Regions from separate parts of the Arthrobacter sp. B0316-5-4 genome, predicted to be linked through region 3. Evidence: riboswitches for the same ligand, from Rfam matches in the RefSeq annotation. Region 3 holds a riboswitch; each other region holds the start of a gene.

Region 1 (4,207 bases), on a different contig from region 3:
TGGGAGCCGAGATAGGTTCCGGAGTGAAAGGGGCAGCCCTGTGAAGGAAATCGTCCTCATAGTTACGGCCGTGATTCTTAGCCTGGCTGCTGCCGGCGCCATTGTGCGGATCGCGATCGGTCCTTCCCTGCTGGACCGGGTTTTGGCCTCAGACGTTTTGCTGGCCATTCTCGGCGCAGCCCTCGCGATCGACATGGCGGTGAACCGGCACCTGAATAACCTGATGCTGCTGGTGGCGCTGGCCGTGATTGGCTTCATTGGTTCGGTGACGGTGGCCCGCTTCGTGGCCGAGCGGAGGGAACAGAGCAATGAGTCCTGATGCCACCGGCGTGGATGCCGTCATCGATATTGTGACCGCTGTGTTCCTGGTGGTCGGAGCGCTGATGTCCCTTGGCGCAGCGGTCGGTTTGCTGCGTTTCCCTGACCTGATGAGCCGCATGCACGCAGCTACCAAGCCTCAGGTCCTGGGCTTGTTCCTCATGCTGGCAGCTATAGGTCTCCAGATGCGGACCTGGTGGGTTTGGCCCGTGCTGTTGGTGGCGTGGATATTCCAGCTGCTCACCGCACCCGTCTCGGCCCACATGGTGGGGCGGTCCGCGTACCGCACCAAGCATGGCCACCGGGAGATGCTCACCAAGGACGAACTAGAGGCCGTTGTTCAGCGGGCAGCTGCGGGTCAAGCCGACCACGAGCGTTAAGTTAACGCGGGGTCATTTCCGGCCCATCCCGAGGGGATGTAGTGGCTGGAAATGAACCCGCGTTGCCTTGGACGGTGATGCCCTAGACGATGTCCTGGGACTTCGCGAAGCGGGCGATTGCACGCTGCGTGCCCCTGCTGGCAAGCACCTGGATGAGTGTGCTCACGAATGCCGAAATCAGGGCGAAGGTGAGGGCGGAGCGCAGGCTCGTTTCCATGTCATCGTTGCCTACGGGCGGCTTGTTGCCTGTGGCCTTTTCCCACCCTTTGTTGACGAGTTTTGTTCCGACGAAGCCCGCCCCGAGGCTCACTCCGGCGCCGATCAGCTTGAAGAAGAGGTTCATGCCCCCAGCCTAGCCGCAACGGGTGGGCCGGCAACGCTAGCGGCGGCTTTCCCGTTCCTTAAGGAACGCGGTCAGGGAGCCTACGGGTGCCAGCACGGGTACGACAGGGTGGTCGGCCGACCACACGGCGTCGACAGTCCCGTATTCGGCGATTTCCTTGAGGAGATAGTAAGTGGGCGGCATCAGTTTCAGGGTGCCTGCCGCTTCCGCCGCGAGGATTCCCTCTACCGGCATCCACAAGGATTGCCACGCTTCAGTTGTTTGGTGGTGTGGTGCCATGTCCGCCGACGGCTTGGCCACGTAGAAGAACGTGTCGAACCGCTTGGGCATGTCGATCGGGGTAATCCAGTTGGCCCACGGGCGCAGGTCACCGGCGTCGATGCCCAGCCCGGCTTCCTCGCGGACCTCGCGGATGGCGGCTGTGAGCACGGTTCCGGCATTCCTGGCCGCGTCTTCTGAATCCGCCCCGATGGAGCTTGCCTGCCAGTCCGCCGCGTGGCGCTGGAGCAGTTGGGGGGCGTAGTCCCACCCGGAGTGGTCGGCGGGGTCCACGCGTCCTCCCGGAAACACCACCATCCCGGCGGCGAAGTCCATGGTGCTGACCCTGTGCTGGACGAATGCCTCGAGCCCGGAGGGGGTATCGCGGAGCAGGATGACGCTTGCGGCGAGGCGTGCTTCCGACACGACAGCGTTGCCTGGGAGGCCTGAGCCGGGATGGTCCGTCATGAAGTGTGCCCCTTTGCCGCGGTGGATGTTGCTGGATCATTCTCTCAGGTCCCGTTGCGGGGCCCGCCGTGCAGGGTATGGGCCCAAAGAAGGGTGTTCAGCGGGCCTCGCAACGGTGGAGGTGGGCCGGATTGTGACCGGGCAGCAGTCCCCACCACGGAGGGCAGGTGTAAACTGAACCAGCCCAGCAGGGCAGATTTAATAACGACAGGGGAGCGCCGCCGTCGGAACTTGCAGAGATGCAGGAGCCGCGAGGGCGCTGAGAGTGCGGACAGCCGCAGACCCTCGAACCTGATCCGGTTAGTACCGGCGCAAGGGAGTCGAGCTTCTCAGAGTGTCCGGAACCGGGCGGCGCAGGCCGGCCGGGGAATCCGGGGAGCACTTTCCCCTCCTGTAACTCAGGAGGCAGAAAAATGACCACGGTAAACGTGAAGAAGACCAGTTATAACTGGCGTGTTGTAGACATCGTGGTGGCAGCGTTGATCGCCATCGCCGGCGGCGTGATTTTCTGGGCTTGGTCCCAAGGCGCCGCACTCGTATCCATCCCCATGAACGCAGCATATCCGCCGTTGACGGGCCTGATCGCAGGCGGTTGGATGATTCCGGCAGTCCTGGGCATGCTCATCATCCGCAAGCCGGGTGCTGCCCTGTTCTGCGAGGCGGTCGCAGCTACAGGCGAACTCATCATGGGCTCCCAGTACGGCACCACCGTACTCATCTCCGGCATTCTGCAAGGCCTCGGCGCAGAGCTCATCTTCGCCGCGTTCCTCTACAAGAAGTTCAACCTGCCCACCTCGCTCCTTGCCGGAGCAGGTGCAGGCCTCTTCTGCGGCCTCAACGACTCGTTCCTGCCGTGGGGCTGGAACATCGCCTACGAGGCAATCGACAAGCTCACTTACATCACGTTCACCACAATCTCCGGGGCGATCATTGCGGGCGCACTCTCATGGATTGCCACGCGTGGTCTGGCAAAGACCGGTGTCCTGAGTTCCTTCGCGTCGCGCAAAGCCGCTTCGGAGCCCGTCTTCAACTGATGTCCGCAACCGAACGCGGCGGCCAGGTCCGGCCTGCCGCCATCTCAGCCGAGGGCTGGGGATGGCGGCACGCCGGCAGGGCCACACCCGCCATCCAAGGCCTTGACCTCAGGATCGAACCGGGGGAGCGGGTGCTGCTGCTCGGACCCTCGGGTGCGGGCAAGTCCACGCTCCTGCATGCCCTCGCTGGGGTGTTGGGGGACGAGGAAGACGACTCGGACGAGACCGGCTCGCTGCTGATCGACGGCGTTGCTCCCCGCGAGCAGCGGGGCCGCGCCGGCCTGATGCAGCAGGACCCCGAAACGCAGGTTGTGCTGTCCCGGGTGGGGGACGACGTCGCCTTCGGCGCCGAGAACCTGGCCGTGCCGCGGGAGGAAATTTGGTCCCGCGTCCATGAAGCGCTCGACGACGTCGGGCTGCGCACGGCCGCGGGCGGCGGACTGGCGTTGGACCACCCGACGGCGGCACTCTCCGGCGGCCAGAAACAACGCCTTGCGCTTGCCGGGATTTTGGCGATGCGGCCCGGGTTGATCCTGCTGGACGAACCAACGGCCAACCTGGACCCGGCAGGGGTCCTGGAGGTGCGGGACGCGGTGGGGCGTTGCCTCGATAAGACCGGTGCCACGCTTGTTGTGGTGGAACACCGCGTGTCCGTGTGGAAGGACCTGGTGGACCGGATTGTGGTACTGCAGCCCGGATCCGGCGAGGCGGGAGCGGCGGGCACTCCAGGCGTCCTGTTGGATGGGCCGCCGGAGCAGGTCCTGTCCGAGGCCCGCACCATGCTGATGGCAGCGGGTGTTTGGGTTCCCGGATACGTCCCCGCAACCCGTGCGCGGCGAAGTGAAACCCCTACCGCGCAACTGCTGCTGGCCGCCCAGGATGTGGCAGTCTCCCGCGGGAAAGCTCGCAGGAAAGGCTTCCGGACCATCCCACCCGTTGCCGTGCAATCCGATATCAGCGCCCAGGTCAGGGCCGGGCAAGCATTGACCATCACAGGTCCGAATGGTGCCGGTAAGTCCACGTTCGCGCTCACGCTGGCCGGCCTTTTGGCGCCGGTGGACGGCAAAGTGAGTGCCGCCGTCGAGCTTTCAGAAGGGGCCGGAATCGACCCGTTCAGGTGGAAGGCTGACCAGCTGATTTCACGCATCGGGACAGTGTTCCAGGAGCCCGAGCACCAGTTCGTCACGGGCAAGGTGCTGGATGAGCTGATGTTCGGTCCGAAGCACCTTGGCCACGGCGAGGAACGCGTGGACGAACTGTTGGAGCGGTTGCGGCTCACCCATCTGGTGGACGCGAACCCGTACACCCTGTCCGGCGGCGAGAAGCGAAGGCTTTCCGTGGCCACGGTGCTGGCCGCGCACCCCAAAGTCCTCGTCCTTGATGAGCCCACCTTCGGCCAGGACGCG
Region 2 (4,207 bases), on a different contig from region 3:
TTGGCCGTGGCCGGAACGCCGTGCTGTACGCCGGTGAAGTCAACTGGGATGCTGTCAACCTTGAAGGCCAGCCGCGCCGGATCGAGAACGCCCTGAAGTCCGGCGACTCCGTCCTGGTACAGGTCACCAAGGATCCCGTGGGTCACAAGGGTGCCCGCCTGACCAGCCAGATTTCGCTGCCGGGCCGCTACCTTGTGTACGTGCCGGGCGGCTCCATGACCGGCATCTCCCGGAAGTTGCCCGACGTCGAACGCAACCGCCTCAAGCGCATCCTCAAGGACCGCCTGCCGGAAAACGCCGGTGTCATTGTCCGCACCGCGGCCGAGGGCGCCTCGGAAGAAGAGCTGACGCACGACATCAACCGCCTGCGCGCGCAGTGGGAGGGCATTGAGGGGCAGGCCTCCTCAACCAAGGTGCTGGCGCCGGAACTGCTGTACGGCGAACCTGACCTGACCATCAAGGTAGTGCGCGACGTCTTCAACGAAGACTTCTCCAAGCTGATCGTCTCGGGCGACGACGCATGGGACACCATTGAGGCTTACGTAACCTACGTAGCCCCCGACCTGGTGGGACGCCTCGAAAAGTGGACCAAGGACCAGGACATTTTCGCTGCCTGGCGCATCGACGAGCAGATCCACAAGGCCCTGGAACGCAAGGTCTTCCTGCCCTCCGGTGGTTCATTGGTCATTGACCGCACCGAAGCCATGACCGTGGTGGACGTCAACACCGGTAAGTTCACCGGCAGCGGCGGAAACCTTGAAGAGACCGTCACCAAGAACAACCTCGAAGCTGCCGAGGAAGTAGTTCGCCAGCTGCGCCTGCGCGATATCGGCGGCATCATTGTCATCGACTTCATCGACATGGTCCTGGAATCCAACCGTGATCTTGTCCTGCGCCGCATGGTTGAATGCCTTGGCCGCGACCGCACTAAGCACCAGGTCGCCGAGGTCACGTCCCTGGGCTTGGTCCAGATGACGCGTAAGCGCATGGGCACCGGCCTCCTCGAGGTCTTTGGCGAACAGTGCGAGCACTGCGCAGGACGTGGCGTCGTGACCCACGACGAGCCGGTGGAGCACCGCCGCGCCAACGTGGTGGCCGCCGAGCACCACCGCCCGCACACGGAGACGCAGCAGCAGCAGCAACCGGCCGCCCGAACGGAACGAAAGCGTCGCCGTGGCAAGGGTGGGGGACAGGCTGTTCCTGAAGCCCCCGCACCGGTTCAGGTTGCACCATCCGTACCCGCCGCCACGTCGACGCACACCGAACCGCAGGACCCTGCGCGCCAGGCAAAGGCCGAGGCCACCAGGGCTGCGTTGGCAACGATCGCGGCCGCAGCACACGCCGCCCACCTGCACGACGACGAGCTTCACCGTGCAGAGGAACTGGCCCGCTCAACGCATCAGTCGGCCGCCGCCGAACCCGCCGTTCACAGCGACGACGAAGAATCAGCGGCCCACGACGCGGCGGTTCGGGAAGCACGCTCCACCCCGGTCCTGCGTTTCGGTGGCGAAGAAGTCGCCTTGCCGTTCGTTGAGCACCAGGAAGAACCCCAGGCTGCCAAGCCGGCCATGAGCTTGGATCTGCTGGCCGAGGCGTTCTCCCATCTCGGAGCGGCGCCGGAGCAGGAGGCGGCAGTAACGGCTGTCCGCGAACCTGCTGCTGCCCCGAAGGCGGCAGCGCCGGAACAGGCCGTCGAACAGGATCCGGAAGCCGCTTCGGCGACTCGGAGCCGTCGAGTCCGCCGTAACCGCAGCGCCAGCAGGGCCCAGGGTGCAGCTAACCAAACAAGCGTTGAGCACCACGAAGTGACTGCTTCGACGCCCCAGGGTTCGGCACACGAGGCGAAAGCCCCTGCTGAACCAGCCAAAAAGGCGCCCGCAGACGAGCCCATCATCCTGGGAGTCGGCGTACCGGCTTCCGAGCTCTGACCGGTTCATAAAGCTGTACAAGACCCCGTAGCAACTGCCCCGGCAGTCGCTACGGGGTCTTTGCATGTCCAGGAGGTCCCAGGCCGCTCCTCGGGACGCCAGACCTTAGGCGGGTCATATCCGGGCCTCAGCGCAGTGCGGTTCCCGGGCGGGGCTGCTTCCCGGCTAGGCTGGGGGACTGACACGGGGTGCCGGGCGTTGGGCCGGGCTGAGATCCAAACCCGTTGAACCTGTCCGGTTAGCACCGGCGAAGGGATGTCCACATGACTGCACCGTATTCCCCTGTCTACCCGCTGGTGGCTTCCGGCAGGCAAACCCCGCGGGTGTTGAGCATTGCCGGCTCGGACCCCTCCGGTGGTGCCGGGATCCAGGCGGACTTGAAGAGCATCGCGGCCCACGGTGGTTACGGCATGGCTGCCATCACCGCCCTCACCGCCCAGAACACCGTTGGGGTCAGCGCCGTCCACGTGCCCCCCGTTGAATTCCTGCGCCAACAGCTGGACGCCATCAGCAACGACATCGAGATCGACGCCGTCAAAATCGGCATGCTCGGTGACGCGGCCGTCATCGACGAAGTCCGCAGCTGGCTCGAAAAGGTACGTCCCGCCGTCGTGGTCCTGGACCCGGTGATGGTGGCAACCAGTGGCGACAGGCTCCTGCGGGAGTCGGCTGAGAAGGCGTTGCGTTCGCTCCTGCCGTTGGCAGACCTCCTGACGCCCAACCTGCCCGAGCTTGCAGTGCTGTTGGGCGAGCCCGAGGCGCCGGATTGGGCTTCGGCGCTGGACCAGGGTAAGCGGTTGGCCGCTGAGTACGGGAACACGGTCCTGGTGAAGGGCGGCCATTTGGCAGGGTCCGGATGTCCCGACGCTTTGGTGAACACGAGCGGGTTATTGCGGCAGGACGTGGTGGAGATAGCAGGGCCCCGCATCGATACCCGAAACAGCCACGGCACAGGGTGTTCGCTGTCCTCGGCCCTGGCAACGGTGCAGGTCATGACGGGGGACTGGGAAGCTTCGCTGCGGGAAGTGAAGCCCTGGTTGCTTGAGGCTTTGAGGCGTTCCGGGACGTTGGACGTTGGCCACGGAAGCGGGCCGGTCCATCACTTCCACCACCAGCAGGTCCTGAGGCCCGGCGACTTCGCCGCAACTTTGTGGGAGCAGGCCCGCGCGGAACTTGACGCGATCCATGGGCTTGGCTTCATCGATGGCCTTCAAACGGGCAGCCTGTCGGAAGCCGCTTTCGGCTATTACCTGGCACAGGACGCGATCTACCTCAATGGTTACTCCCGGGTCCTGGCCCGTGCCAGCGCCCTTGCTCCTACCGAGGACGAACAGTTGTTTTGGGCCAAGGGGTCCCGGCAATGCCTGGAAGTCGAGTCGGAATTGCACAGGAACTGGCTAAGCACCCGCGACGTGTCCGCGACGACTGGACCCGTGACCAAGTCCTACGTGGACCACTTGCTGGCCTGTTCGGCATCGGGCAGCTACGCGGTGGTCCTCGCGGCGATCCTGCCTTGCTACTGGTTGTACGCGGAAGTGGGCCAGCAGCTCCATGGCTCCTACGTGGAGGCAGGGTCCCCCGCGGACCACGCCTACGCGGACTGGTTGAAGACCTATGCCGACGAAGACTTTGCTGAGGCAACCCGGACTGCGATCAAGCTCACGGACGCGGCGGCCCTCGCGGCATCACCGACAGAGCGCGTGGCCATGGTGGAGGCCTTCGCCCAGTCCTGCCGCTATGAAACCGCCTTCTTCGACGCGCCGCGGCTGTTCTCGTGATCTTTCCGGCGCGGCATCCTGGCGCGGAATTTTGGAGGTTTACCGCGCGTCGGAGGGCAAATCACGTTAATCGCGCCCAAACCCTGTAGGCTGTATGGGCACGGTGCCGGGAGAGTCCGTTACAACTGGTGACGCGAGTCACGTGGTAGCCTCCGGACCCGGCCTCATTTGCAGCTGAAGGTCAAACTAGCGTAATCTTGATCTTCGGTGCTTACGCCAACACTTGGGTTATGCCCCTTGGAATTGTTCATGGGATGACTCGCGGACTTCGATCAGAAGTCCACGGCGTTGAGGCACAGCGCGAACCAAGCCTGATTCCGGTCCAGGTTCCGCACGCAAATTTAGTTATAAACGTCGAGAGAAGTGAGTACCCAAGTGGTGTACGCGATTGTCCGCGCAGGCGGCCGCCAAGAAAAAGTTTCCGTTGGAGACTACGTAACGCTTAACCGCGTCCCCGGTGGAGCCGGTAGCACGCTTGAGCTGCCCGCCTTGCTCCTGGTT
Region 3 (4,207 bases):
GCTTCTCCCATTTGCACCGGGTTCTGCGCGCGCGTCACCGCAGTGGCGAGGAGGACGGCGTCGCAGCCAAGTTCCATCGCCAGCGCCGCATCGGAAGCGGTTCCGATCCCGGCGTCGAGAACCACGGGCACCGACGCCCGTGACACGATCAGCTCAATGTTGTGCGGGTTCAGGATGCCCAGGCCCGTGCCAATGGGTGAGCCAAGGGGCATCACCGCGGTGGCGCCCAGGTTTTCCAGCCGCAGGGCAAGGACGGGGTCGTCATTGGTGTAAGCGAAGACCTTGAATCCGCGGTTCACCAGCTGCTCTGTGGCTTCCACGAGTTCCACGGCATCGGGCAGGAGTGTGTGCTCGTCCGCGATGACTTCCAGCTTCACCCAATCGGTCTCCAGCGCCTCACGGGCAAGTTCGGCGGTCATCACAGCGTCCTTCGCTGTGAAGCAGCCCGCCGTGTTGGGCAACACCCGGATTTTGTGGTCCACCAGGAGCTGGAAGAGTGACCCTGTTTCGGCCGGGGAATAGCGCCGCATGGCAACAGTGGTCAGCTCCGTACCCGAGGCCAGGAGCGCAGCACCCAAACCGTCCAGGCTCGGAGCACCCCCGGTTCCCATGATCAGTCGCGAACCAAAGTCGACGCCGTCGATCACCAAGGCGTCGGTGCTGGGGGCAGTGCTTGTTGTGGTCATTGTTCAGCCTCCCTGGACTGCGGTAACGAGTTCGAGTTCATCGCCGTCGGCGAGCGCTGTTGCCGCCCACTGGCTGCGTGGCACCACCTCGGAATTGCGCGCGACGGCGACACCCAGCTTGCCGCCGTCGGCCGCCTGTCCGCGGTGGTCCAGGACGCGGCCTGTGATGGCGGTGACGAGCGTGCTGACAGAGGCGTCATCGGCCACTGCATGGTCGGATCCATTGAGTTTGATGTTCATGCGGTTTCCTTGCTGCGGACGTGTGCTGGGATGAAGTTCCGTGGATCGGGGGCGCTAGCCTTAAAGCGGTCTGGGCGGAAAGGGGCCCACCGTGGATCGGCCGACCCGTTGATCAGTTCCCCGACAATCCTTGCGGCTACCGGTGTCAGCAGGACTCCGTGACGGAAGAACCCGGTGGCAACCACCAACCCCTCGATGTCGCCCTTGGTTCCGGCGACGCGGCCAAGCAACGGCGCGTTGTCCGGCGTCCCTGGCCTGGCCCGGGCAGTTGCCTCGAGGAGTTCCAGTTCCGCGACCGCGGGGACCATGACCTGGGCGTCGCGCAGGAGCTGGTACACGCCACCGGCCGAGACGGCATTGGACGCTGTGGACAGTCCGTCCTCACGCTGGGTAGCGCCGATCACCACCGTCCCGTCGTCGCGGGGGACGACGTACACCGGAACACCCCGCACTATCCCCCGCACGGTGGAGGTGACCAGTGGTTGCAGGCTTTCCGGAACCCGAAGCCTGAGGATGTCGCCATACACCGGCCGCAGGGGAAGCGTGAGTCCTTCAGGCAGGCCCTTCAAGCCGGCGGCGCCGACCCCGTTGGCGACCACGGTCTCGGCGGCCACCACGCTGACGCCCGAATCGAGTTCGACTCCTGCAACCCGCCCCTCGTCCCACAGCACGCGCTTCGCCAGGGCTTCCAGGGCGAACCCATTGTTCGCCCCCGTGACCCAGGTGGGATCGTCCGGCGAATGCGCGGCCAGCCCGGCCAGGAGGCAGTCCGCGAGCCTGCGCGGGTCCACCTGGTGGTCGGCGGGGATGTCGAAGGCGCAGGAAATTTGTGGACTGAGCAGGGGTTCACGCTCCCTCGCGTCCCGAAGGGCAAGGGGTTCCACGCCCAGGCCGGCAGCCTTCTGTACCGCACGGAGGTCTGCGAGCGCCCGTCGGTCGGCGGCGTCGGCACCCACGGCGAGGGTCGGCGTCGTGCGATATCCGGCGGCGTCCCCGCCTCCGGTGAGTGTGGCGACAAAAGGCGGCCACAGCCGCGAGGATTCGACCATGAGTTCCAGGAGATCTTCTTCCTGGTAGTGCAGTTCACTGACGGGTGCCAACATCCCGGCAGCTGCGAAGGTTGCGCCGCTGGCGGGGTGGGGGTCGATGAGGACGACTGAGCGGCCCAGCCTGCGCGCCTGGTGGGCGATGCCCAATCCGATGATGCCGCCGCCGATGATGGCCACATCTGCATGAATGGCGTCTGCCATGTGTTCCCTTCCCTACGCCGGTATTAGCCGGATCAGGTCAAGCGGTCGGCTCTGAAGCCCTCTCAGCCGGACGGTCACAAAGTCGAACGTCGCGGCTCCCGCAGTACGTGCCCAGTTTAGAGGAACTACTCTGGTTCCCATGACCCAGCCTGTATCCCTCGCCTCAGCCCGACTCTATTTGTGCACCGATGCCCGGAAGCGGCAGGGCGACTTCGAAGACTTCGTAGATGCCGCCTTCGAGGGTGGGGTGGACATTATCCAGCTCCGGGACAAGTCGATCGAGGCAGCCGAAGAACTGGAGCTGTTGGCCATCCTGCGCAGTGTGGCCGAGCGGCATGGACGGCTGTGGGCTGTCAACGATCGGGCCGATATTGCCAGTGTTTCCGGGGCTCCTGTGTTCCACGTGGGCCAGAAGGACCTGCCCTTGACTATTGCCCGGACCTTCCTCCCCTCCCCTGCCGCGATCGGACTTTCCACGCACACTCCGGAGCAGGTCAATGCTGCCCTCGCCGCTTCGACGGGCGACGGTGGCCTGGACTACTTCTGTGTTGGTCCGGTCTGGGCGACACCCACCAAACCGGGGCGCGAAGCAGTAGGGCCGGACCTGGTCACATATGCCGCAGAAGCGATGAAGCGTGCCGACGAAGCGACAGCTGGTGCGGTGCAGCTGCCTTGGTTCGCGATCGGGGGCATTGACCTGAGCAACGTGGAACAGGTCCTTGCTGCGGGAGCCAGCAGGATCGTCGTCGTCCGCGCCATCACGGAAGCTGGAGACCCGACGGCTGCGGCCAAGTCGCTGCTGCAGGCATTGGACTCCATCTAGGGAATCGTCCACCTTGCGGCCTTGACATGGTGTGATCCCCGAAATGCGGGATAACCTGATTTTCGTGTCACATCATCGGATTGCACCCAACGTCGACGACTCGTCGGACCAGCTCGCAGCGGCCCTCGCAGCACTGCGGACGGAGCTGGAACTCCCAGGCGCCTACCCCGCGGGCGCAGTGGAGGAAGCCCAAAGAGCGGTGGCAGACCGGAAGCTGCCGGAACGCGACCTTCGGGATATTCCGTTTGTCACCATCGATCCCGCGACGTCGACAGACCTGGACCAGGCGCTGTTCATAGAGCGCGCCGGCCACGGTTACAAGGTCCTCTATGCGATCGCCGATGTCCCTTCCTTCGTGGCTCCCGGGGGCGCCCTCGACGCGGAGACACGCCAGCGCGGACAGACCTTCTACGCCCCGGATGGTCGGATTCCCTTGCACCCGGAAGTCATCAGCGAACATGCGGGAAGCCTGCTGGCAGAGCAGGACTGTGGCGCCTTCGTCTGGGATTTCGTCCTGGACGCGAAGGCCGAAGCGGTGACGGTGACAGTAGGCCGCGCCACCGTGCGCAGCCGGGCCAAGCTAAGTTACAAGGGCGTCCAGGAGCAGATCGACGACGGGACGGCACCGCCCGTACTGCAACTCCTCAAGGAAGTGGGGTTGAAGCGGGTTGAACTCGAACGCCTCCGCGGCGGCGCGAGCCTGAACATGCCCGAACAGGAGATCGTCCAAGCGACCGACGGCGGCGGCTACAGGATCGTTGCTGCCCCGTCGTTGCCGGTGGAGGACTGGAACGCCCAGATTTCACTGATGACCGGGATGGCGGCGGCCCAGCTGATGCTGGACGGAAAAGTTGGCATCCTGCGCACCATGCCCGCACCGGATGAACGCTCACTGCAGCACTTCAAGAGGCAGACCACCGCCCTCGGCAAACCATGGGACGGCCGGATTACCTACGGAGAATACCTGCGGACCCTGGACGCATCGGATCCGAAGCAACTCGCCATCCTGCACTCAGCCGGGACCCTGTTCAGGGGTGCCGGCTACACACCGTTCGATGGCGAGGTGCCGGCCGACGTCATCCAGGCAGCCATCGGCGCTCCGTATGCGCACACCACGGCGCCTTTGCGCCGCCTGATCGACCGGTTCGTACTGGTGATCTGCGAGGCGCTGAGCAACGGCCACGACATCCCTGCCTGGGCCCGGGAGG
Region 4 (4,207 bases), 350 kb from region 3:
AATGTGGCGGCAGACGTCGCCATCGTGATCAATGCATTGGTCGACTCCGCTGGAGGCCACGTCGTCGCGCATGAGCAAGGCGCCATTTCCGCCATGTTGGCAGCGATCGAGCGCCCCGACCTTGTGCACTCGCTGTCCCTGGTGGAGCCGGCCTGCTTGTCGCTGACAGCCGAGCTCCCTGCCACGGCCTCCCACCGTGCGCTCATGGAACCGTTGTTCGACGTCCGGGCACAACTGAATGACGCCGATTACCAGCGGGAATACTTCCGCAGGGCGTTTTCGGCTGAAACCGGGGGACTGGAAACGCCGGAGGCCCAGAGGTCCGCGCGCAGGCTTAGGCTCCAGGCACCGCCATGGGAAGCGCCGCTTCACATCGTGCCCGGCGTCCCCACCTTGGTCCTCACCGGTGGATGGGAACCGCTCTACGAGGAAATCGCGGGGTACCTCCAGGAAACCGGCGCCCTCCGCCGCGTAGCAGCGGGCGGGCACCGGCCCCAGGATTCAGTCGATGGCGATCACGTCATCCGCTCATTTGTTGCTGACGTTGGCCGCGCCATGTCAGTTCACGCTTCCTGAGCTGCTTTTGCCCGCATTGCCGGGAACCTGGAGTTCCGGCAGGTAGACCTTCCCTCCAGAGGCCAGGAACTCTTGGCTTTTTTCCTGCATCCCGCTGTACATGCCGGCGATTGCGGCCTGCGCTTCAGCTGAACCGTATTCATCGCGGATGTCCTGGCTGATCCGCATGGAGCAGAATTTGGGACCGCACATCGAGCAGAAGTGCGCGGTCTTGGCCGGTTCCGCGGGAAGGGTTTCGTCGTGGAAGGCCTCGGCTGTCACAGGGTCCAGGGAGAGTGCGAACTGGTCGCGCCAACGGAACTCGAACCGGGCTTTGGACAGGGCGTCGTCCCGCTCGTTCGCTCCCGGGTGCCCCTTGGCGAGGTCTGCGGCGTGGGCGGCGATCTTGTAGGTGATGACGCCGGTTTTGACGTCGTCCTTATTCGGCAGGCCCAGGTGTTCCTTGGGTGTCACGTAGCAGAGCATTGCCGTGCCGTAGCGCGCGATTTCGGTCGCGCCAATGGCGGAGGTGATGTGGTCGTAGCCGGGTGCGATATCCGTGACCAGGGGGCCCAAGGTGTAGAACGGGGCTCCCTTGCACAGCTCCTGCTGGCGTTCCACGTTTTCGCGGACCAAGTGGAAGGGGATGTGCCCCGGGCCTTCCACCATGACCTGGACGTCGAACTCCCACGCCCGCTGGGTCAGCTCGGCAAGGGTGTCCAGCTCTGCGAACTGTGCGGCATCATTGGCGTCGGCGATGGAGCCGGGACGCAGCCCGTCGCCCAGCGAAAAGGCGACGTCGTACTTGGCGAAGATTTCGCACAGTTCGTCGAAGTGCGTGTAAAGGAAGTTCTCCTGGTGGTGCGCCAGGCACCAGCCAGCCATGATCGAGCCACCCCGGGAAACAATTCCCGTGACGCGGTTGGCAGTCAGCGGGACGTAGCGCAGCAGGACCCCGGCATGGACGGTCATGTAGTCCACGCCCTGTTCGCACTGCTCGATCACGGTGTCGCGGAAGATCTCCCACGTGAGCTCGTTGGCCTCGCCGTTGACCTTTTCGAGTGCCTGGTAGATGGGGACCGTGCCAATCGGAACAGGAGAGTTGCGGATGATCCATTCCCGCGTGGTGTGGATGTCATCGCCTGTCGAGAGGTCCATGACGGTATCAGCACCCCATTGCGCCGCCCACTGCAGTTTGTCCACTTCCTCGGTGATGGAGCTGGTGACCGCTGAGTTGCCAATGTTGGCGTTGATCTTGACCAGGAACGCCTTGCCGATGATCATCGGTTCGGATTCAGGGTGGTTGATGTTGCTGGGGATGATGGCCCGTCCGGCGGCTACTTCGCTGCGGACCAATTCAACATCGCAGTTCTCGCGCAATGCCACGAACTGCATCTCCTGCGTCACGATGCCTTTCTTGGCATAGTGCATCTGGGTGACGGTTCTCTGCTCGACGGCGCGGCGGGGCACCGGTTGTGCGCCCTTCCACTCCGCCGATGCCGCCCCGCGCCGTACCGCGGACTTGCCGTCGTCGAGCAGGTTCCGTTCCCGCCCCGAATACGGCTCCGTGTCCCCCCGGCCTTCTATCCAGGGTGCGCGGAACGGTTCCAGCCCGACTCTCGGATCGCTGCCCGGTCCGGCCGTTCGATAAACCTGCAGGGGCGGGTTGGCTTGGCCGTTGGGGGAGGGCTCAAGCGCGATCTCAGTGACGGGAACGCGGATCCCGTTTTTGGGATCTTCGAGCCATCCCAGCGAGTGGGATTTCAGCGACTGGGTCACGGTTTCTGTTGCCCCGGTGTCCATGACGGATTCGTTTTGGGCAGGGCTGTGCTGTGCTTTTGTGGTGCTCAAGGGACTGCTCACTTCCTTCGCCGGCATTACCCGGACAGGTTCAACGGTCGCAGACTGCGTCAGTCCGATCTCAGCCCCTGCAGGGGCCCCCGTGTGGTCGTAGTTGAAGCTACCACAGCTGCCATCGGGCGCACAGTCATATGTGCGTTACGGGCCTGCGGTCAGAAGGCCCGGCTAGGCTTTTGCCATGGCCAACATCATCGAATTCAGCGGTACGGTGCTCGTGGCGGCAGGCAAGGAGCGCCGGGGCATGTGGTCCGTTGACGGCCGCCTGACCTTCATCAAACCCGTGGGGGCGCCGGATATGGTGCTCGACGGCTGGGTCCTGCCGGGCTTTGTCGACGCGCACTGCCACATAGGCCTGGGACCCGGCGGTGCGGTTGATGGCCAGGCTACCCTTGCCCAGGCGCTGGCAGACCTCGCGGCCGGCACCCTGTTGATCCGCGATGCCGGATCGCCCAGTGACACGCGCTGGGTCCAAGGCCGCGTGGATTTGCCGCGACTGATCAGGGCTGGCCGGCATATTGCCAGGGACCGGCGGTACCTCCGCGGGCTGGGGCATGAAATCGAACCCGAACAGCTCGTCGAAACCGTTCGCAAGGAAGCCCGTGACGGCGATGGCTGGGTGAAACTGGTGGGCGACTGGATCGATCGCGGCGTCGGGGACCTGACCGCATCCTTCCCAGCCAAGCTGGTCAAGGACGCCATTTCGGCCGCGCATGATGAGGGTGCCAGGGTCACGGCCCATTGCTTCGCCGAGGACACCATCGATGACATGCTGGACGCCAACATCGACTGCATCGAACACGCGACGGGTCTTTTGCCGCGGCACCTTCCCCGGCTGGTGGAGCAGGGTGTGCCCATTGTCCCGACGCTGGTCAACATCGCGACCTTTCCGGACATCTCCGCCCAGGCTGCGCCCAAGTTCCCGGTCTATGCGGATCATATGGCCAGGCTGTGGGAACGCCGCCACGACCGCGTGCTGGAAGCCTTCGAAGCCGGTGTCACCATCTACGCGGGCACCGATGCCGGCAGCGTGATCAAGCACGGCCGGATTGCGGACGAGATGAAGGAACTGCACGACGCCGGCCTGCCGCCGTCCGCTGTCCTGGAAGCCGCCACGTGGGGCGCCAGGGCGTGGCTGGGTGTCGACGCCATCAGCGAAGGGGCGAGTGCCGACGTCGTTCTTTGCAGTGCGGATCCCCGCATCGAACTCAACACCGTCGCCGAACTTCAGCACATTGTTTTGCGGGGCGAGGTCATCCGCTAGGAATAAATTGAAGCTTCAAGTAATTTAGTAGTAGTAGAAGGTGCCGAAAGGGCGGCAGCCTCAAACCCAGGAGCTTCACATGACTACAGCAAACAGCCAGGATCTTCTTCCTGCCGAACTCACCATGGGCACGGTCATGCTCAAGGTTGGCGACATGAAGGTCATGAGCGACTACTACCAGCGCGCCTTGGGCCTGAATATTGTGGCCGAGCAGGATGGCGGGTTGTACCTGGGCCGCACGGGAAAGCCTGTTGTCCACCTGGCGCCCGCCTCCGGCCTGCAAATTCCAGGGCGCGGCGAAGCGGGCCTCTTCCACACCGCCATCCTTTTCGAGGACCAGCCATCCCTGGCGGCCACCATTGCCACGGCGGCAGAATATGAGCCCCGCGCCTTTGCCGGAAGCGCCGACCACCTCGTCAGCGAGGCGTTCTATTTCACCGACCCCGAGGGCAACGGCATTGAGCTCTATTACGACAAGCCCCGCGAACTGTGGCAGTGGGACGGCAAGAATGTCGTCATGGACAACGTCGC

Evidence for each region. A riboswitch is a leader RNA that binds a small molecule or an ion and turns the genes downstream of it on or off. The one in region 3 is predicted to bind thiamine pyrophosphate.
Region 1: it holds a riboswitch for thiamine pyrophosphate, as region 3 does, so the genes downstream of both, AC5RU9_RS19655 (ECF transporter S component) here and thiO (glycine oxidase ThiO) in region 3, are expected to answer to the same signal.
Region 2: it holds a riboswitch for thiamine pyrophosphate, as region 3 does, so the genes downstream of both, thiD (bifunctional hydroxymethylpyrimidine kinase/phosphomethylpyrimidine kinase) here and thiO (glycine oxidase ThiO) in region 3, are expected to answer to the same signal.
Region 4: it holds a riboswitch for thiamine pyrophosphate, as region 3 does, so the genes downstream of both, thiC (phosphomethylpyrimidine synthase ThiC) here and thiO (glycine oxidase ThiO) in region 3, are expected to answer to the same signal.

Annotation. Positions count from the first base shown of each region.
Region 1 covers NZ_JBNHFN010000006.1:288,488-292,694, reverse strand. Annotated here, with positions in the region: gene AC5RU9_RS19680 (Na+/H+ antiporter subunit E) at 1-44, shown strand, start outside; gene AC5RU9_RS19675 (MrpF/PhaF family protein) at 41-319, shown strand; gene mnhG (monovalent cation/H(+) antiporter subunit G) at 309-698, shown strand; gene AC5RU9_RS19665 (DUF4235 domain-containing protein) at 781-1,041, opposite strand; gene AC5RU9_RS19660 (NUDIX hydrolase) at 1,078-1,767, opposite strand; TPP riboswitch at 1,967-2,103, shown strand; gene AC5RU9_RS19655 (ECF transporter S component) at 2,181-2,801, shown strand; gene AC5RU9_RS19650 (ABC transporter ATP-binding protein) at 2,801-4,207, shown strand, end outside.
Region 2 covers NZ_JBNHFN010000002.1:813,784-817,990, reverse strand. Annotated here, with positions in the region: gene AC5RU9_RS08080 (Rne/Rng family ribonuclease) at 1-1,928, shown strand, start outside; TPP riboswitch at 2,103-2,201, shown strand; gene thiD (bifunctional hydroxymethylpyrimidine kinase/phosphomethylpyrimidine kinase) at 2,192-3,706, shown strand; gene rplU (50S ribosomal protein L21) at 4,082-4,207, shown strand, end outside.
Region 3 covers NZ_JBNHFN010000001.1:363,196-367,402, forward strand. Annotated here, with positions in the region: gene AC5RU9_RS01620 (thiazole synthase) at 1-686, opposite strand, end outside; gene thiS (sulfur carrier protein ThiS) at 690-926, opposite strand; gene thiO (glycine oxidase ThiO) at 923-2,176, opposite strand; TPP riboswitch at 2,169-2,288, opposite strand; gene thiE (thiamine phosphate synthase) at 2,316-2,999, shown strand; gene AC5RU9_RS01640 (RNB domain-containing ribonuclease) at 3,064-4,207, shown strand, end outside.
Region 4 covers NZ_JBNHFN010000001.1:17,884-22,090, reverse strand. Annotated here, with positions in the region: gene AC5RU9_RS00125 (alpha/beta fold hydrolase) at 1-576, shown strand, start outside; gene thiC (phosphomethylpyrimidine synthase ThiC) at 559-2,358, opposite strand; TPP riboswitch at 2,402-2,509, opposite strand; gene AC5RU9_RS00115 (amidohydrolase family protein) at 2,594-3,676, shown strand; gene AC5RU9_RS00110 (VOC family protein) at 3,756-4,207, shown strand, end outside.